One region of the Paractinoplanes hotanensis genome, then DNA from elsewhere that is predicted to be linked to it. Evidence: riboswitches for the same ligand, from Rfam matches in the RefSeq annotation. Region 1 holds a riboswitch; the other holds the start of a gene.
The links. A riboswitch is a leader RNA that binds a small molecule or an ion and turns the genes downstream of it on or off. The one in region 1 is predicted to bind cyclic di-AMP.

Region 1 (7,484 bases):
GGGCGCGGTGGCGCGTCGGGGATCGGGCCCAGCATCGCGTCGCGGCCGCGGGACTGGACCTCGACGCCGCCGGACAGGCCGGCATGCTGCCACACGTTGCCGGCGATGTGCCGGGCACCGCAGCTGCGGCAGTCGTAGGTCAGGGAGCGCGGCACCCGCTTGCTCACCTGGGTGCTCACCTCGCCGCGAGGCATCGACTCGTGCACGACCGCTCGGAACGCTTCGGCGGTGACGCGGAACGCCTCGATGCCGAGCTTCATGCCCTCGGGAATCTGGCCGCTCTTGATGCGCGCCGAGGCGTCGGCGTCGCTGATCGGCCACAGCTGTTTCACCAGGGCGGTCAGGTCGGCCCGGCGATGCCGATGGGGCGCGCCGCGGGCCGCCCAGACGGTGATCAGGCGATTGTCAGCCGTGTCGGCGCTGGTGCGCGCGGACAGCGCGACCTCGGCCGAGCCGGGCGTGTATTCCTGCACGCCGAGATCGAGAACCGGCAGGTCGGCCGGGCGGGCGGAACCGCGCTCGGCCAGGCCCAGCGCGGCCACCCGATAGGCCATTGCTTGCGCACGGTCGACGTTGACCACGGCACCCCCTCGAAGGCTTACGTGCGACGACCGTACCGCCGGGATGCGACATTCTTCTGCCGATCGCGGCGGCTGTCGGCCTGCCCCTCGACCAGTTCCCAGGTGTCCAGCCGGCTCGAACCGTGCGGGCCTTCCTGCAGGATCGGCGCCTCACCGGTGAGCCGGTAGCCGCAGCGCCGGGCCACGGCCGTGCTGCTCACGTTGCGCGGATCTATCCGCAGTAGAAGGCGGCCCAGGTGGAGGCTGTTCTGGGCGTACGCCGAAAGAAGTGACAAGGCGCCCGACGCGAGCCCGCGCCGCCGCTCCCGGACGTCGACCAGATAGCCCAGTTCGGCCTCCTTGAGGCCGAGGTCTACACCGAAGAGCAGGACCTCGCCGACCGGTCGCCCGCTGTCGGCGACGATCGCGAGCTGGATCCGCTGACCACTGACGCGATTCTGATAGCAGCGTTTCAAATAGGCGATCCCGGCCTCGACGTCGAACGGCGACGGCATCGGCGACCACCGGGCGATCTCGGGCTCGTCGAGCATGCGTACCAGGTCATCGAGGTCTTCGGACCGCCATTCGCGCAGGGTTATGCCATCCCCCGTCAGTGTGAGCGGGAAAGGGAGACGGCTTCCGGCCATCACTGAATCCTGCCCGTAAGGACCGGTTCCGGCCAGTAGCGCAGGATATGAAGCCGATGAGTGATTGGTCATGCCCGGAACGTCGGATACCCGCTACCCCGCGCGACGGATCCGCGAGATGATGCCCGCATCCCGCCCGGATCAACCGATCTCTGACCAATGTGGAGGGTGCGCGGATGGGTTGATCCGACTAGTCGTAACGTAGTTGCTGTGGAGGAACAAACCACGGCGGCGACCCGGCGGGGTGAGACCTATGCCGGGCGTTCACGCGAGCAACGAGCCAGCGAGCGGCGGGCTCGGATCTTGGCGTCGGCGGTGCACCTCTTCGGCACCCGCGACTACGAGGATGTCACCGTCGCCGACGTCTGCACCGGCGCCAAGGTGTCCAAACGGTACTTCTACGAACACTTCGACGACCGGGCCGACCTGCTGCTGAAGGTCAACCGCGAGCAGAACGAGTGGCTGCTCCGCGGTGTCGCGGCGTCCGTCCCCGAGAAGCCGGCGACCCTCGCGGAGCTGTTCCGGCCCGCCCTGCACACCCTGGTCACCATGCTGCGCAACCACCCGGAAAGCGCCCGCGTGATCTATGTGAACGCGCCCCGCATGGAGACCCGGCGACGCGGGGTGCTGCGCGAGGACGCCCAGTTCGTCGACGCCGTGCTGAGGCGGGCGGTGGGCACGCCCAAAGACCAGATCGGGTACGACCGGACGCTGCTGGCGCTGGTGGCCGGCCTCAGCGAAGTGCTGATCGACTGGATCTCGCACGACATGGCCGGCGACCCGGAGCACCTGGCCGAGCACCTCACCGGCATCGCCCTGGCCCTCACCGCCACCGCAGCCGACCTCTAGCGCCGACGCGGCCGGGCTCACCGACAAGCAACGGGCGAGCGAAGCCGACAAGCAACAGGCGAGCGAAGCCGACGTCAGAGTTTGCGCGCGGTGATCTCCATTCCGGCCGCCCGCAGGCGGTTGACCAGCGCGTCGCCCAGGGCCGTGGCCGGGGTCAGCACACCGCCCGGCGACGGCGGCAGCGACTCGCGGTCGTGGACCAGCACCAGCGCCGACTCGGCGAGCATGACGGCGGTGGCCGCGTAGCCCGGGTCGCCCTGGGCACGGAAACGTGCCGTGTAGTGGGCGCCGGTCGTCGTGGTGGTGAAGAAGTCGAAGGTGAAGTGGCCGTCACGCTGTGCCTGCGGGCTGGGGCCGCTGCCGGGCTTGGGGAGCACCCGGTCGAGCACGAACCTGGTCGGCGGCAGCATCATCCCGGCGACCAGCGCGCCGAGCCCGAGCTTGAGGCCGTTGGCGATCAGCGGCGAGAGCGGCGACCGGCCGACACTCATGGTCTCGCGGTAGCGGAAGCGCCGGCCGTACCGATGGTTGTGCAGGGCGTTGCTGCGGCGCACGACCCGCGTGTTGTAGGACGCCATCACGAAAGGCGCCAGCGTGCCGCGCAGCGAGGGGTGCACGTCGGAACCGCTGACCGTGGCCATGTCGCCCTGCCGGCCCAGGTCGGGTTCGCTGTCGCGGTCGGGGCTCAGCGAATAGGGGCTGGCAGCTACGCGCCGCAGGCGGCGATCGTTCTTGACCACGTCGAGCTGGTGGCGCAGCGTGTCGATGGTGCCGCCGCTGACCCCGCCCCGCAGGCTGGTCACGACCATGGTGGTGTCGGTGAGCTCCCCCGCGCCGTCCGCCGCCACCTGCTGAGCCAGCACGTGCACGCCGATGTCGGACGGGATCGAGTCGAAGCCGCACGAGTGCACGATCCGGGCCCCGGTCGTGCGGGCCCGGTCGTGGTTGGCGTCGATGCTCTGCCGGGCGAACACGACCTCGCCGGTCAGGTCGACGTAGTCGGCGCCGGCCTCGGCGCAGGCCCGGGTCAGCGCCGCGCCGTATTTCAGGTAGGGCCCCACGGTGCTGATCACGACCTGGGTCGAGGCGGCCAGCCGGGCGAGCGCGCCGGTGTCGGCGGCGTCGGCCACGAGGGTGGGCCAGTCGACGCCGAGTTGGTCGCGCACGGCTGCCAGCTTCGTCTCGGACCGCCCGGCCAGCGCGATCCGGGTGCCCGCCGGGGCGTGCTCGGCGAGGTAGCGGGCGGTCAAGGCGCCGACGAACCCGGAGGCGCCGTAGACGACGATTTCATGGTCCCGAACGCGGTCGCTCATGGTGGTGGATTCTCCATCAGCGCCCCCGAAGCCGCTCGGCGGGTTTAGTCTCGATCCGTTTGCAGTCGTACCCATTTGGCCGATGACCTGCACAGATGTGCGATCGGCCCCGCGGGCGGAACGCCGAGTCCAGCCGCCGCCCGCCGGACACCCAACTCACGGCATGGAACGGGGGACCCAGGTTCCTCGGCGCGCTCGTGCGCGCCTCGGGGTGAAGCCGCCATTTCGCGCGGCCGGGCACCTCAGCCCGAACCCGACAGCTGACCTCGTAGGCGTGGAGGGTCTTTCTGTCATGCCACAAATCCACAAGTCCGGCCCGCTCCGTCGCCTCGTGACGGTTCTCGCCGTGCTCACCGGCGCTCTGGTGGGAGCGCCCGCAACGGCGGCTCAGGCCGACGTCAACTGGGATGCCATCGCCCACTGTGAATCGCGGGGCAACTGGAGCATCAACACCGGCAACGGCTACTACGGCGGCCTCCAGTTCAGCCGCCGCACGTGGCGGGCCTACGGCGGATCGCGCTTCGCGGCCACCGCCGACCGGGCGACCCGCGCCGAGCAGATCCAGATCGCCGAACGGGTGCTGGACGGGCAGGGCATCGGCGCCTGGCCGACCTGCGGACGCAGAGCCCGCACTCCGGCGCCGCAGGCCCAGCTCGCCGCCCAGCCGGCCGGACGCTCCTATGTCGTACGCCCGGGCGACACACTCGCCGTGATCGCCGAGCGAACCGACATCGCCGGCGGCTGGCGCGCCCTCTACCGCCTCAACAGCGGCGCCCTGTCGAGCCCGCACCGGATCTTCCCCGGCCAGCGGCTCCGATTCTGAGCCCGGGCCCGCGCACGGGTTCCGTCAGCACAGGTTGAGGGCGTCGTAGCGGACGCGCGCAGTGGGTACCCGGCAGGATTCCAGGCGGCGGACGATCTCGGCGACCGTCGCGGGCGGGCCGCTGACGTAGAAGTCGTGGTCGGGCCACGGGCCGTGGGCGGTCACCAGGTCGGCCACATCGGCCTTGGCCCGCACGATGGTCAGCCACGGGTGACGCCCGGCGAGCAGGTCCAGCGCCCGGCGGTCATAGAAATCCCGGTCGTCGCGCTCGCCGCGGAAGAGGTGGATCCAGCGCGTCCGGTTGAAGCGGGACAACTCCTCGATCAGCGCCTTGGCCGGAGCCAGCCCTGTTCCCGCCGGGACAAAAACCAGATCACGACGCGAGTACGGATCCAGCGTCAGCGATCCCCGCGGTGCGCCCAGCCGCAGCGTGTCGCCCAGCTTGAGCCGATGGACCAGCGCGGCCGACACGCGAGGATCCGCCGGGCCGATGCGGCCGTCCGGACCCGGAAGAGGGCGGGCCGGTGCGCGCACGTGGAACTCGAGCACCTGGTCGAGACGCGGGGCGTTGGCTATCGAGTACGAGGCCGAGCGCCACGGCAGGTACGGGCACTCGATCGGCACATGCTGGCCGGCCCGGAACGGCAGGGGCTGGAACGTCCGGCATCGGAACACGGCGATGTCGGGGCTGCGGCGGTCGTGCTGCACCACCTCGGCCGGCCACCAGTCGGTCGACACCCCTTGCCCCCCGACGTCGGTTCATGGGAGTTCACGGCCAGCGTCGGCGATCTGCGGGATGCACGGCGGACAACGTGTGCGACAGGTTGCCGGGCTGCGCGAAGCGGGCCGCGAGCTCGACCCGGTCGCCGGCAGCAGGCGCTCCTGGCTTCACCCTCGGGGGTCGATGTGAATCTTGGGTGCTGATCCGCTGCGCCGGCCGGCCAGCACCTCGGCCGCCTGGCCGAGCCCGACCGTCTCGGCGACCAGCGGCCGCGGGTCGACAGCCCCGGAAGCGTACGCCTCGATGGTCGCCGCCAGGCCGCCGGATGCGCTCAGAATGCCCGTCACAGTGACGTCCTTCAGCACGGCCTGACGAGTGTCCACCAGGGACGGTTCGGGGGCGAGGCCGATGCAGACGACCCGCCCGCCGGGCTCGACGCGGTCGAGTGCGAACGCCGGCAGCGACACCGCGTTGGTGGCGTCGATGACCGCGTCGTACGGCACGGCCGGCAGTTCGTCGCGCGTCCAGGCGTGGCCGAAGCCGAGAGAGCGGGCGAACGTCAGCGACTCGGCCGTCGCGCCCAGCAGGTGCACGTCGGCCCCGCCGGCCCGGGCGAACATCGCGGCCAGCAGACCGATCGTGCCCGGCCCCATGACCAGCACCGTCCGGCCCGGCGCGGGCTGGGCCGCCCGGACCGCGCGCAGCGCGTTGCCGCCCGGCTCGACCAGCGCCCCCAGGGTGGCGTCGACCTCGCCCGGCAACGCGAACAGCGCCCTCGCCGGCACCGGCAACTGTTCCGCCAGCGCACCGGGCCAGCCCCGGCGGACCCCGATCTCGTAGCGGTCGGCGCAGAGGTGCTGGCGCCCGTTGGTGCAGCGGGCGCACTTGCCGCAGCCGAGCATGGTGTCGCCGGTGACCCGGCGGCCGAGCCACGACGGGTCGACCCCGGACCCGACCGCCGACACGGTGCCGCTCCACTCATGCCCGATACGCACCGGGTACGAGGCGTCGCCGCTGGCCAGATAGGCCATCTCACCGCCCATGAACTCCATGTCGGTGCCGCAGACGCCGGCCCGTTCCACATCCACGACCACTTCGCCGTCCCCGGCCACCGGCGGTTCGACGTCGACGACCTCGGACCGCCCGGGTCCGGTGATCACGAATGCGCGCATGCCTCACAGTCTGCCGCGCCGGCCGGGCCGGCGACCGTGATGCCGCCAACACCCGGGCGGGTCGGGCAGACGGTCAGGCCGGGCCGGGATCGGGTCGCAACAGAACCGCATCGGGCTGTGGCTCACCGGCCGGCTCGCCCGGGGCTGGTCGCGAACGCCGGCGGGTGGACAGGCGGGGCTCGGCCAGCACGACGAGCAGCGCCAGGACGGTCAGCAGGGCGCCGGCCAGAGCCAGGCTGCGCGGGCCGCTCGTGGTCAGCAGGGCGCTGCCCAGCAGGGCGCCACCGGTGATGCCGACGTTGAAGGACGTGGACGTGCCGGCCGAGGCCATGTCGGTCGCACCCGGTGCGACCTCGAGGACCCGGACGCCCAGGACGGAGGCGGCGCCGGCGAGGGCGAAACCGGCCAGGGCGGTGGCGGCGACCGCGGCCGCCTGACCGGTGCCGAAGACGAACAGGGCGCCCAGGGCCACGGCCTGGATCGCGGTGACGGCCAGCCAGCTCGGCCACCCCCACCGGCTCACGACCAGGCCGGCGGCCAGGACGCCGAGCAGCCCGGCCACACCGCGCAGCAGCAGGATCGGGCCCAGGGCCGTGGGTTCGAAGCCGCTCACCCGGGTCAGGAAGGGGTCGATGTAGGTGAAGGCTACGAACGCCCCGGCCACCATGATCGCGGTGGCCACGACCAGCGTGCGGTAGCGGCCTGCGTCGGGGGACGTGCCGCGGTCGGCATCGCCGGCGCCCGGCGGGGACTCGGGCAGCAGGGCCAGCACCACGACCAGGACGACGACGCCGAGCAGGCCCAGGGCCAGGAACGGCAGGCGCCAGCCGCCCTGCTGGCCCAGCCACGTGCCCAACGGCACGCCGACCAGGGGCGCGGTGGAGCTGCCGGCGAACACCATGGACAGAGCGCGGCCGCGCAGATGCCGGGGGAACAGGCCGGCCGCGGCCGGGGTGACGACCGCCCAGAACACGGACTGGCTGACGGCGACCGCCACCCGGGCCGCCAGCAGGGACGGATAGTTCACGGCCAGGGCCGACAGGGCGGTCGCGACGGCGAAGACGGCCAGGAGCACGACCAGCAGGCGACGGCGCGGCCAGGACGCGGTGAGCCGGGTCAGCGGGATCGTGACGACCACGACGACGAGGCCGTACGCCGTCACCAGCAGGCCGATCGACGACTCGCTGACGCCCAGGTCGGACGCCATCGCGGCGAGCAGGCCGATGGGCAGCGTCTCGACCGTGACGTAGAGGAAAGCGCCGAGCGACAACGCCGCCAGAGCGATCCAGGCCCGCGTACGACTCATGCCCCGACGCTATCGGCCGGGACCGACAAAAATCTTGTCGAAAGGGCTTGGCACTCCCTAGGCAGGAGTGCTAAAAAAATACTTGTCGCTGCT
Region 2 (7,484 bases), on a different contig from region 1:
CCATGGATCGGGTGCGGGCGGATTCCAGGCCGGGGCCGGTGGTGCCCGCGGCGTACTGGATCTCATCGACCGCGGCGCCGGGCAGACCGTAGCCGGTGTGGGTCAGCGGGCCGCCCTCGCCGATCAGGACGATCGAGCAGCGTACGACGCCGGGGACACCGCCCGCGGCGAAGACCGCCAGGCGTTCCAGAGCCTGGGTGAACGAGTCGGCCGAAAGCAGGCGGGCCGTGAGTTCGTGCAGCAGACCGGCCAGTTCGACGGGGTGCGGGCTGAGAGGTTCCGCCGTCCGGGCCGAGGAGCGGGTGCGCCGGGGGCGGGTCACCACTCGGGCAGGGCCGCGGTCCGGGGAGGAAACCCGACGATATGGGACAGGCACGCCGCGCATCCTGTCACGACCATCGACGATCACGTAAGTCTTGTGCCTCTACCGAGTGGTTTCGTCGGGATCGACCGTCTGGTCGGAACGCCGCCGCTCCACGAACGAGTCCGGTGCGGCCTCGGGGCCGGCCTCACGTTCGTCCGAATCCGCGAGAATCGCCTCGGCCTGGCCCCGCGGATCCTCGCTGCCGGCCACCCGCTCCTCGGGGAGCAGGTCCGCCGCCCGATGCCCGATCCGGTCATCACTCATGAGAGATCGACTACCCACCCCCTGGCCCAGGAAACCCCGTGGCCGCGCCGGGTGACCGAACCGGCGAAAGCGTCGGATGCCGGGCCCGGAGAAGAGCGGACGGAGGCCTGGCCCGGCGGAAAGCGCCGGGGGAAAGCGCCAGGAGGCTGAGCCCGTAGAAGGCGCCGGGAGGCCGTGCCTCGGGGAAGCGCCGGGAGGCCGGGCCCAGGGAGAAAAGCACTGGGGAGAAAAGAGCGCCGCCCTCGGCAGAGCCGGGGGCGGCGCGGATGTCAACGTGCAGGTCGCCTCGCGGCGAGTGGCACAACACGGCTCCAGCCGAACGGTATTCCGTGAAGGCAAAGGGTGAGGCCCGGGGACACTGGGCACGCTGACATCTGTTCTCAACGGTCGGGTGGCGGCCACGATTCCGGCAGGACATGTGACGGGTGCCACATAGTTTGGGGCGGATCGGGCCGGGTAGCCCGAGATCCGTGACCGATGAGATGCGTGAGCTGGATGCCTTTCTCGACGACGCGTTCGACGGGCAGGAGCGGCTCAGCAGTGCCGACCTGCAGCGGCGGGCCATCGCGTCCGAGCTGAGCGCCACGACGCTCACCCGGATCGACGCGCTGCCGGAAGGCGAGTACGCCCAGGACGAAGCGGCCGAGGCAGTGCGGGCGCTCGAAGTCTGACGGAAAGGATCTGGCTCATGGAACCGATCGGTGACCCGGACGAGCAGGAGAACTTCGCCGGCGAGCACGACGCCACCGCCGTCGACGACGACGTGACGGCCGACCGCGACGACGACGCCGAGCCCGAGACGCCCGAGGGCTGGTCCGGACTCGACCGCGACGGCCCGCCCTGACAACAGCGACAGGCCCGCTCCGCAGCAAGCGGGGCGGGCCTCGACACGTACCTCAGACCCGCTCCGCAGCAAGCAAGGCGGCCTCGACACCTACCTCAGTCGCCCTCGGCGGCCTTCTTGGCGGCGTCGTAGCCCAGCTGGAGGAAGTCGGAGACGGCGGTGGCCGTCAGAGCGACCGCGACCAGGCGGGTCAGGCGGGGGGCCAGCACCAGGCCGCCGGTCAGGGCCGTCGAGACCCAGACGGCCAGGCAGAACGGGCAGCTGATCAGCTCGCCGATCCCATGCTTCAGCGCATTGTCGTGGTCGCGCACCTCTTCGTTGAGCTCGGCCGCGCCGGCCGGCTCGGCGTAACGCATGAACGGGGCCCGCAGCGGGCTGGTCACCGAGTCCTTGGCGATCAGGCGGCTCAGCTTGTGGGTCGCCAGTGACACCAGCACCACATCGGCGGTGGCCGGGCGGGCGGGGGCCGGCTTTCCGGTCACCTTGGCCGCGGCGGCCAGAGCGGCGGCCAGAGCGGTGAAACCGCCCATCGCCGTCACGTAGCCGACCAGCGGGCGATGCTCGTGGGGGGCATACGACTGTCCGACGCGCGTCAGCCGCGCGCCCAGCGACTCGGTCAAGATTCTCCCTAGAACGCCTGGGTGAGCCGGTCGGTGTCGACCTCGCGGCTGGGATAGCGGGTGATGTACTCCGTCTCCAGGTCGGCCGTCCGCTTGAAGTGGTTCGACAGGGCGGCGTCGGGGCCGTGGCGGAGCGTCGCGAGACGGGCCCGGTAGAGGCTGCTGAGTTCGCGGAACAGGTCGTCCTCGCTCAGTGAGGCGGGGTCGATCCCGGTTTCCATCAACGGTGAGTCACCGTGAGCTTCTGTCATCGTGCACCTCCGGTCGTTTCGGGCCAGGACAGCCACCGAGGGGTGTGGCGAACGCCAGGACGGTTGCCCGTGCGGGCCGCGGCCAAACACGCGCCGGTACGCTTCTGGGCATGAAGGGCCTGTGGACGCCGGCGTGGATCGTCCGGCATGTCCTGGCGGTGGTGCTGACCGCGGGCTGCCTGATCCTGGGCTGGTGGCAGTTCAGCCGCGCCCAGGAGGGCAACGCGATCAGCTGGGGCTACATGTTCGAGTGGCCGGTCTTCGCGGCCTTCGTCGTGTTCCTCTGGTTCCGCGAGGTTCAACTCGCCCGTCGGAAAGGCGGCCACCCGGCAGAGCCCGCTCCGCCGGAAAAGGCCCAGGAACAGCTCCCAGGCAAGGCTGTTACGGTCGGCCGGCCGGTACGCGTGGCCGTCCGCTCCACCCCGGATGCCGACGACCCCGAACTGGTCGCCTACAACGACTATCTCGCCTGGCTCAACGCCCACCCCGGCGCCCGCCCGGGCGACTATCCCGGATAGGACAGAAGCAAAGTGCAGGGTGCCCTGACCCGCTACCGGATCATCGCGTGGATCGTCGGCGTCTGCCTGCTCGCGCTCGTCGTGGTCGGCATGCCGTTGAAATATCTCGCGGACAACCCGGTCGTGGTCGCGGCCGTCGGGCCCGCGCACGGTTTCCTGTTCATGGTCTATCTGGTCGCCACGTTCGATCTGTCGCGCCGGGCCCACTGGCCGTTCGGCCGCATGATCCTGGTGATGTTGAGCGGCACGATCCCGTTCCTGTCTTTCTGGGCCGAGCGTAAGGTGACCCGGGAATGGGTGCCCGCCGCCGAGTTGACGAAAAGTCCCGTTTGACAGTCCGGCCGCACGCATTGCGGTCGTCGAATCACTTGCTGTTATCGGGATCATTAACGCGTATCGGGCCATTGTCTTAAATCACTCTGTGGGCCCTTGCTTTTGATGATCCCGCCGATAAGTTAATGCGGTTGGTTCGGTCCGCAGCCACTCCCCCTCCCGTGGCGCCGGCCAACGCCGCCGAATCTTCGTGGCGCCATGCGCGTCCGACAGAACCGGGGAACCGTGTCATCGGGGCGAATCCGCGCGAGCGGAAGGGTGTTCTTCCCACCCGAGCCCGTCAGCTGACCCGGTAGGCGGCCGAGCGGAAGAAAGGCCACTGACCGGTGCCCCACCCCCGCACGAGGCTTCGGGTCCTCGTCGTCGCGGCGCTCGCTGTCGCGATCACCGGCTCGCTGGGGACAGCCGCACACGCGGCCCCGTCCGCCAGCGAGCTGAAGAAGCAGATCGAGACGGCGTCCAACAAGCTCGAGGACATCACCGAGAAGTACAACCAGATGCGGATCAACCTGAAGAAGACCCAGGCTGATCAGGTCAAGCTCCAGGCGTCCCTCAAGCCCGCTCAGGCGAAGCTGAAGGCCGCCAGCGCCCAGGTGGGCAATCTGGCCACCACGTCCTACAAGCAGGGTCGCGTCGGGCCGATGAGCGCGCTGCTCACCGGCGGCGGCCAGGACAGCATGATGGACCGCATGGCGTACCTGGACTTGATCACGAAGTCCAACCAGCGCGACATCGACACCTTCACCGCGGCCACCCAGGGCTTCGCCGAGAAGCAGGCCGCCCTCAAGGCGACCCAGGTCAAGCAGACGGCCCAGGTGAACGCGCTGAACGCGCAGAAGGGGTCGATCCAGAAAGACCTCAAGAAGCTGTTCGCGATGCGCGAGGCGGCCTTCGGCCAGGGGCAGGAGAAGGGCAGCAAGTACACCGGCCCGATCCCGCAGATCTCCGGCAAGGCTGGTGCCGCTGTCACGTTCGCGTACAACCAGCTCGGTAAGCCGTACCTGTTCGGCGCGGACGGTCCGGGCAGCTACGACTGCTCGGGGCTGACCTCGGCGGCGTGGCGGGCGGCCGGCAAGTCCTTGTCGCACCAGACCAAGGCCCAGTGGAACGAAGTCACCCATATCAGCAAGGGCGACCTGCAACCGGGTGACCTCGTGTTCTACCGGAGTCTCGGCCATGTCGCCCTCTATGTGGGCGGTGGTCAGATCATCGACGCGCCGCACTCGGGCACGGTGGTGAAGAAGCGCGGCATGAACATCATGACGCCGTACGGCTACGGCCGGGTCAACTAGACCGGCTCGAGAACCGGAGAAGGCCGGTACCCCTCGGGGTACCGGCCTTTCGCGTCTTGTGAGTAACGGGGGGAAGGAAGGCGGAACGTCAGGCGGCCTGCAGGCCCTCGGCCCGGGCCAGCTCGCGCAGCCGGCCGAGCGCCTGGATCTCGAGCTGACGGATGCGCTCACGGCTCAGCGAGAAGCGGGAAGCCACCTCGGTGAGCGAGTGCTCGCGGCCGTCCTCGAGGCCGTAGCGGGCCCGCATGATGCCGGCCGACCGGTCGTCGAGGTGGTTGAGCAGACCCTCGATGCGCTGGCGCTCCAGGGCGGTCAGCACGATCTCTTCCGGCGAGGGGGCGTCGCTGTCGGCGACCAGGTCGCCGAGGTTGGTGTCGCCGTCGTCGCCGACCGGGGTGTCGAGGGAAACCGTGTCCTGGGCCCAGCGGGTGAGCTCGTTGACGCGCTCGACGGTCACGCCGAGAGCGGTCGCGATCTGCTCGGGCTCGGGGTCACTGCCGAGCTCGCGGACGAGCTGGCGGGTGACGTTGCGCATGCGGTTGACGTCTTCGACCAGGTGGACCGGGAGGCGCACGGTGCGCTCCTGCTGGGCGATGGCCCGGCTGATCGCCTGGCGCACCCACCACGTGGCGTAGGTCGAGAACTTGTAGCCGCGCTCGTAGTCGAACTTCTCGACCGCGCGGACCAGGCCGGTGTTGCCCTCCTGGATCAGGTCGAGCATCGGCATGCCGGAGCGCACGTAGCGCCGGGCGATCGACACGACCAGTCGCAGGTTGGCCCGGATGAACAGATCCTTCGCCTTGCGCCCCTCGGTGACGAGGCGCTCCAGTTCCTCCCGGCTCACACCGCGCCGGACCTCGCCCGACTCGAGCAGGTGCTCGGCGTAGAGGCCGGCCTCGATCGACTTGGAGAGCTCAACCTCCCGGGCGGCGTCCAGCAGCGGAGTCCGGGAGATCTCGTGCAGGTAGACGCCGACAAGGTCACGCTCCTCGGCGACCTGGTCGGTCCGCATCACGGTGTTCTTCTCCACGTTGCCCACGGTCCCCTCATTGCCATCACTACTTACCCCGTTACGGGTGACACCTGTGTTCATCGGTTCCTCCCCGTAACGTCCGCAGTTTGCACATTGCGGTTGCTTGGCATCTACACAACAAATGGTTGGCTGCACTGATTCCGGCTGGTGGGTCGAAAGTGTCACGAATGCCTGGGTGACAGCTGAGAGCCGAGTGCGTAGTTGCTGAACAGGGCTCCTGCGTTACGGCATTCGGCCCCGCGACAGGTGCGTCGCGCAGACAGACTCATACCCGTCGCTCGCTTCATGACACCATCGGCCCCTCGTCCCTCACAGCGACGCCCATCACCAAAGACCTTGGGACGTCCGTCACCACCCAGTACGTTCCCGGGGCGCGCCAGGTTCACCGTGCTGGATCGGCAGCTGCGGGACAGGGCTGAAACAAACCACCACCAAAAAGATCCCGCACTTCACCGAACGGGACCACCTGCCACAATGCGGCACGCGGCCGTGCAGTTCACTAGCCCGTCCGGGTGACATCCCTGCGGATGACGTCCCCTTCCACAACGGTTCGGAGCCGGCTGGCCATCCGGTTGGTGAGGTGACGAATACCACAGTGACCGGCGGGTGACGCGAGGCACCATGAACACCATGTCTGCTGGGCGCACGGCTCTGATCACGGGTGGAACGGGCGGCCTCGGCGCCGCCACGGTGGCTGCTTTCGTCGCCGACGGGTGGCGCGTGGTCGCGCCGGTGCGGCCGGGAGGAGCCGATCGGCTGCCCAAGGGCGCGGCGCCGGTCGACGGGGACATGTCGCGTGAGACCGATGTCACGGCGGCGGTGGCGGTCGCGGCGGGCGATCCGGCGGCGCCGTTGCGCGCGGTGGTCAACCTGATCGGCGGCTTCGCGAGCGGGCCCCTGGTGGGCGAGACGCCGTGGAGCGACTTCGAGGCGCAGCTGCTGACCAATCTGCGGCCCACCTACCTGGTCACCGCCGCGGCCCTGCCACACCTGGTCGAGGCGGGCGGCGGCAGCGTCGTCTGCGTCTCGTCCCGCACCGCGTTGTCGCCCTTCCCCGGGTCCGTCGGCTACTCCACCGCCAAGGCGGCCGTGATCGCCTTCGCCAACTCGGTGGCGGTGGATTACCGCAAGCGGAACGTGCGCTGCAACACCGTCGTGCCGAGCGTGATCGACACCGCCACCAACCGTGCGGCCATGCCCGACGCCGACTTCAACCGCTGGGTGCGGCCCGAGCAGATCGCCCCGGCGATCCTGTTCCTCGCTTCCGACGCGTCCGCACCCACCAGCGGAGCGCAGATCCCGGTCTACGGGCAGGCCTGAGGCCCGCCCGCAGACGGAAGTCGATCAACCGCGAGCCGGCGCGGCGGCAGCGCCTGTCTCAAAGCGTTTCTGCGAGCTGGTAGCCGGCCGCGGCCAGCGCGGCCACGAAAGGGCCGCCGGCCAGCAGCATACTGCGGCCCAGCCGGCTGCGAACCGGCTCGGGCAGGTCGGCGCGGCGGCGGAGCTCGGCGTGCAGGGCGGCCGAGACCTCGTCGGGCGTGCCGTTGGCGTCGATGACCACGAAGTCGGCCAACTCGGGCAGGGAGAGGTAGGCGGCCCGCGCCGATTCCAGGTAGTCCATCGTTTCGCTGTCGTAGCCGCGGGCCTCGATCCGCTCGTGGGCCACCTTGGGGTCGACGTCGAGCAGGAACGTGAGGTCGGGCTTCGGGAAGAAGTGGTAGGCCCAGCGGGCGCGCCGCTCGGCGGCCGGAGCGGCGTGCCGGGCCCGCAGGCTCGCGTACTGACAGACGGCGTAGCGGTCCATCACCACGGTGCCGCCGGTGAAGCGGCGGCGCACCAGAGTGCGCAAGATCGCCAGCCAGCGCAGCACGGACTCGACCAACAGCGTGCCGCGGCGGCCCAGCAGATCCTCGGCGTCGCGCTTGCCGAGCCGGACGGCCAGTTTGCCGAACCAGTGGCGGCCGC

Region 2: another riboswitch for cyclic di-AMP. It lies ahead of LXN57_RS24065 (C40 family peptidase); the one in region 1 lies ahead of LXN57_RS30900 (LysM peptidoglycan-binding domain-containing protein).

Annotation. Positions count from the first base shown of each region.
Region 1 is NZ_JAMQOL010000044.1:153,211-160,694, forward strand. Features, by position in the region: gene LXN57_RS30880 (DNA glycosylase AlkZ-like family protein) at 1-581, opposite strand, end outside; gene LXN57_RS30885 (GNAT family N-acetyltransferase) at 599-1,207, opposite strand; gene LXN57_RS30890 (TetR/AcrR family transcriptional regulator) at 1,418-2,056, shown strand; gene LXN57_RS30895 (saccharopine dehydrogenase family protein) at 2,131-3,369, opposite strand; cyclic di-AMP (ydaO/yuaA leader) riboswitch at 3,511-3,656, shown strand; gene LXN57_RS30900 (LysM peptidoglycan-binding domain-containing protein) at 3,701-4,192, shown strand; gene LXN57_RS30905 (FAD-binding oxidoreductase) at 4,217-4,930, opposite strand; gene LXN57_RS30910 (zinc-dependent alcohol dehydrogenase) at 5,081-6,085, opposite strand; gene LXN57_RS30915 (MFS transporter) at 6,159-7,391, opposite strand.
Region 2 is NZ_JAMQOL010000034.1:31,752-39,235, forward strand. Features, by position in the region: gene LXN57_RS24025 (GAF and ANTAR domain-containing protein) at 1-325, opposite strand, end outside; gene LXN57_RS24030 (hypothetical protein) at 425-628, opposite strand; gene LXN57_RS24035 (hypothetical protein) at 1,099-1,299, shown strand; gene LXN57_RS24040 (hypothetical protein) at 1,317-1,472, shown strand; gene LXN57_RS24045 (DUF1360 domain-containing protein) at 1,568-2,095, opposite strand; gene LXN57_RS24050 (DUF6158 family protein) at 2,101-2,313, opposite strand; gene LXN57_RS24055 (hypothetical protein) at 2,454-2,861, shown strand; gene LXN57_RS24060 (DUF3817 domain-containing protein) at 2,874-3,194, shown strand; cyclic di-AMP (ydaO/yuaA leader) riboswitch at 3,363-3,508, shown strand; gene LXN57_RS24065 (C40 family peptidase) at 3,521-4,486, shown strand; gene LXN57_RS24070 (sigma-70 family RNA polymerase sigma factor) at 4,575-5,579, opposite strand; gene LXN57_RS24075 (SDR family NAD(P)-dependent oxidoreductase) at 6,150-6,839, shown strand; gene LXN57_RS24080 (dTMP kinase) at 6,898-7,484, opposite strand, start outside.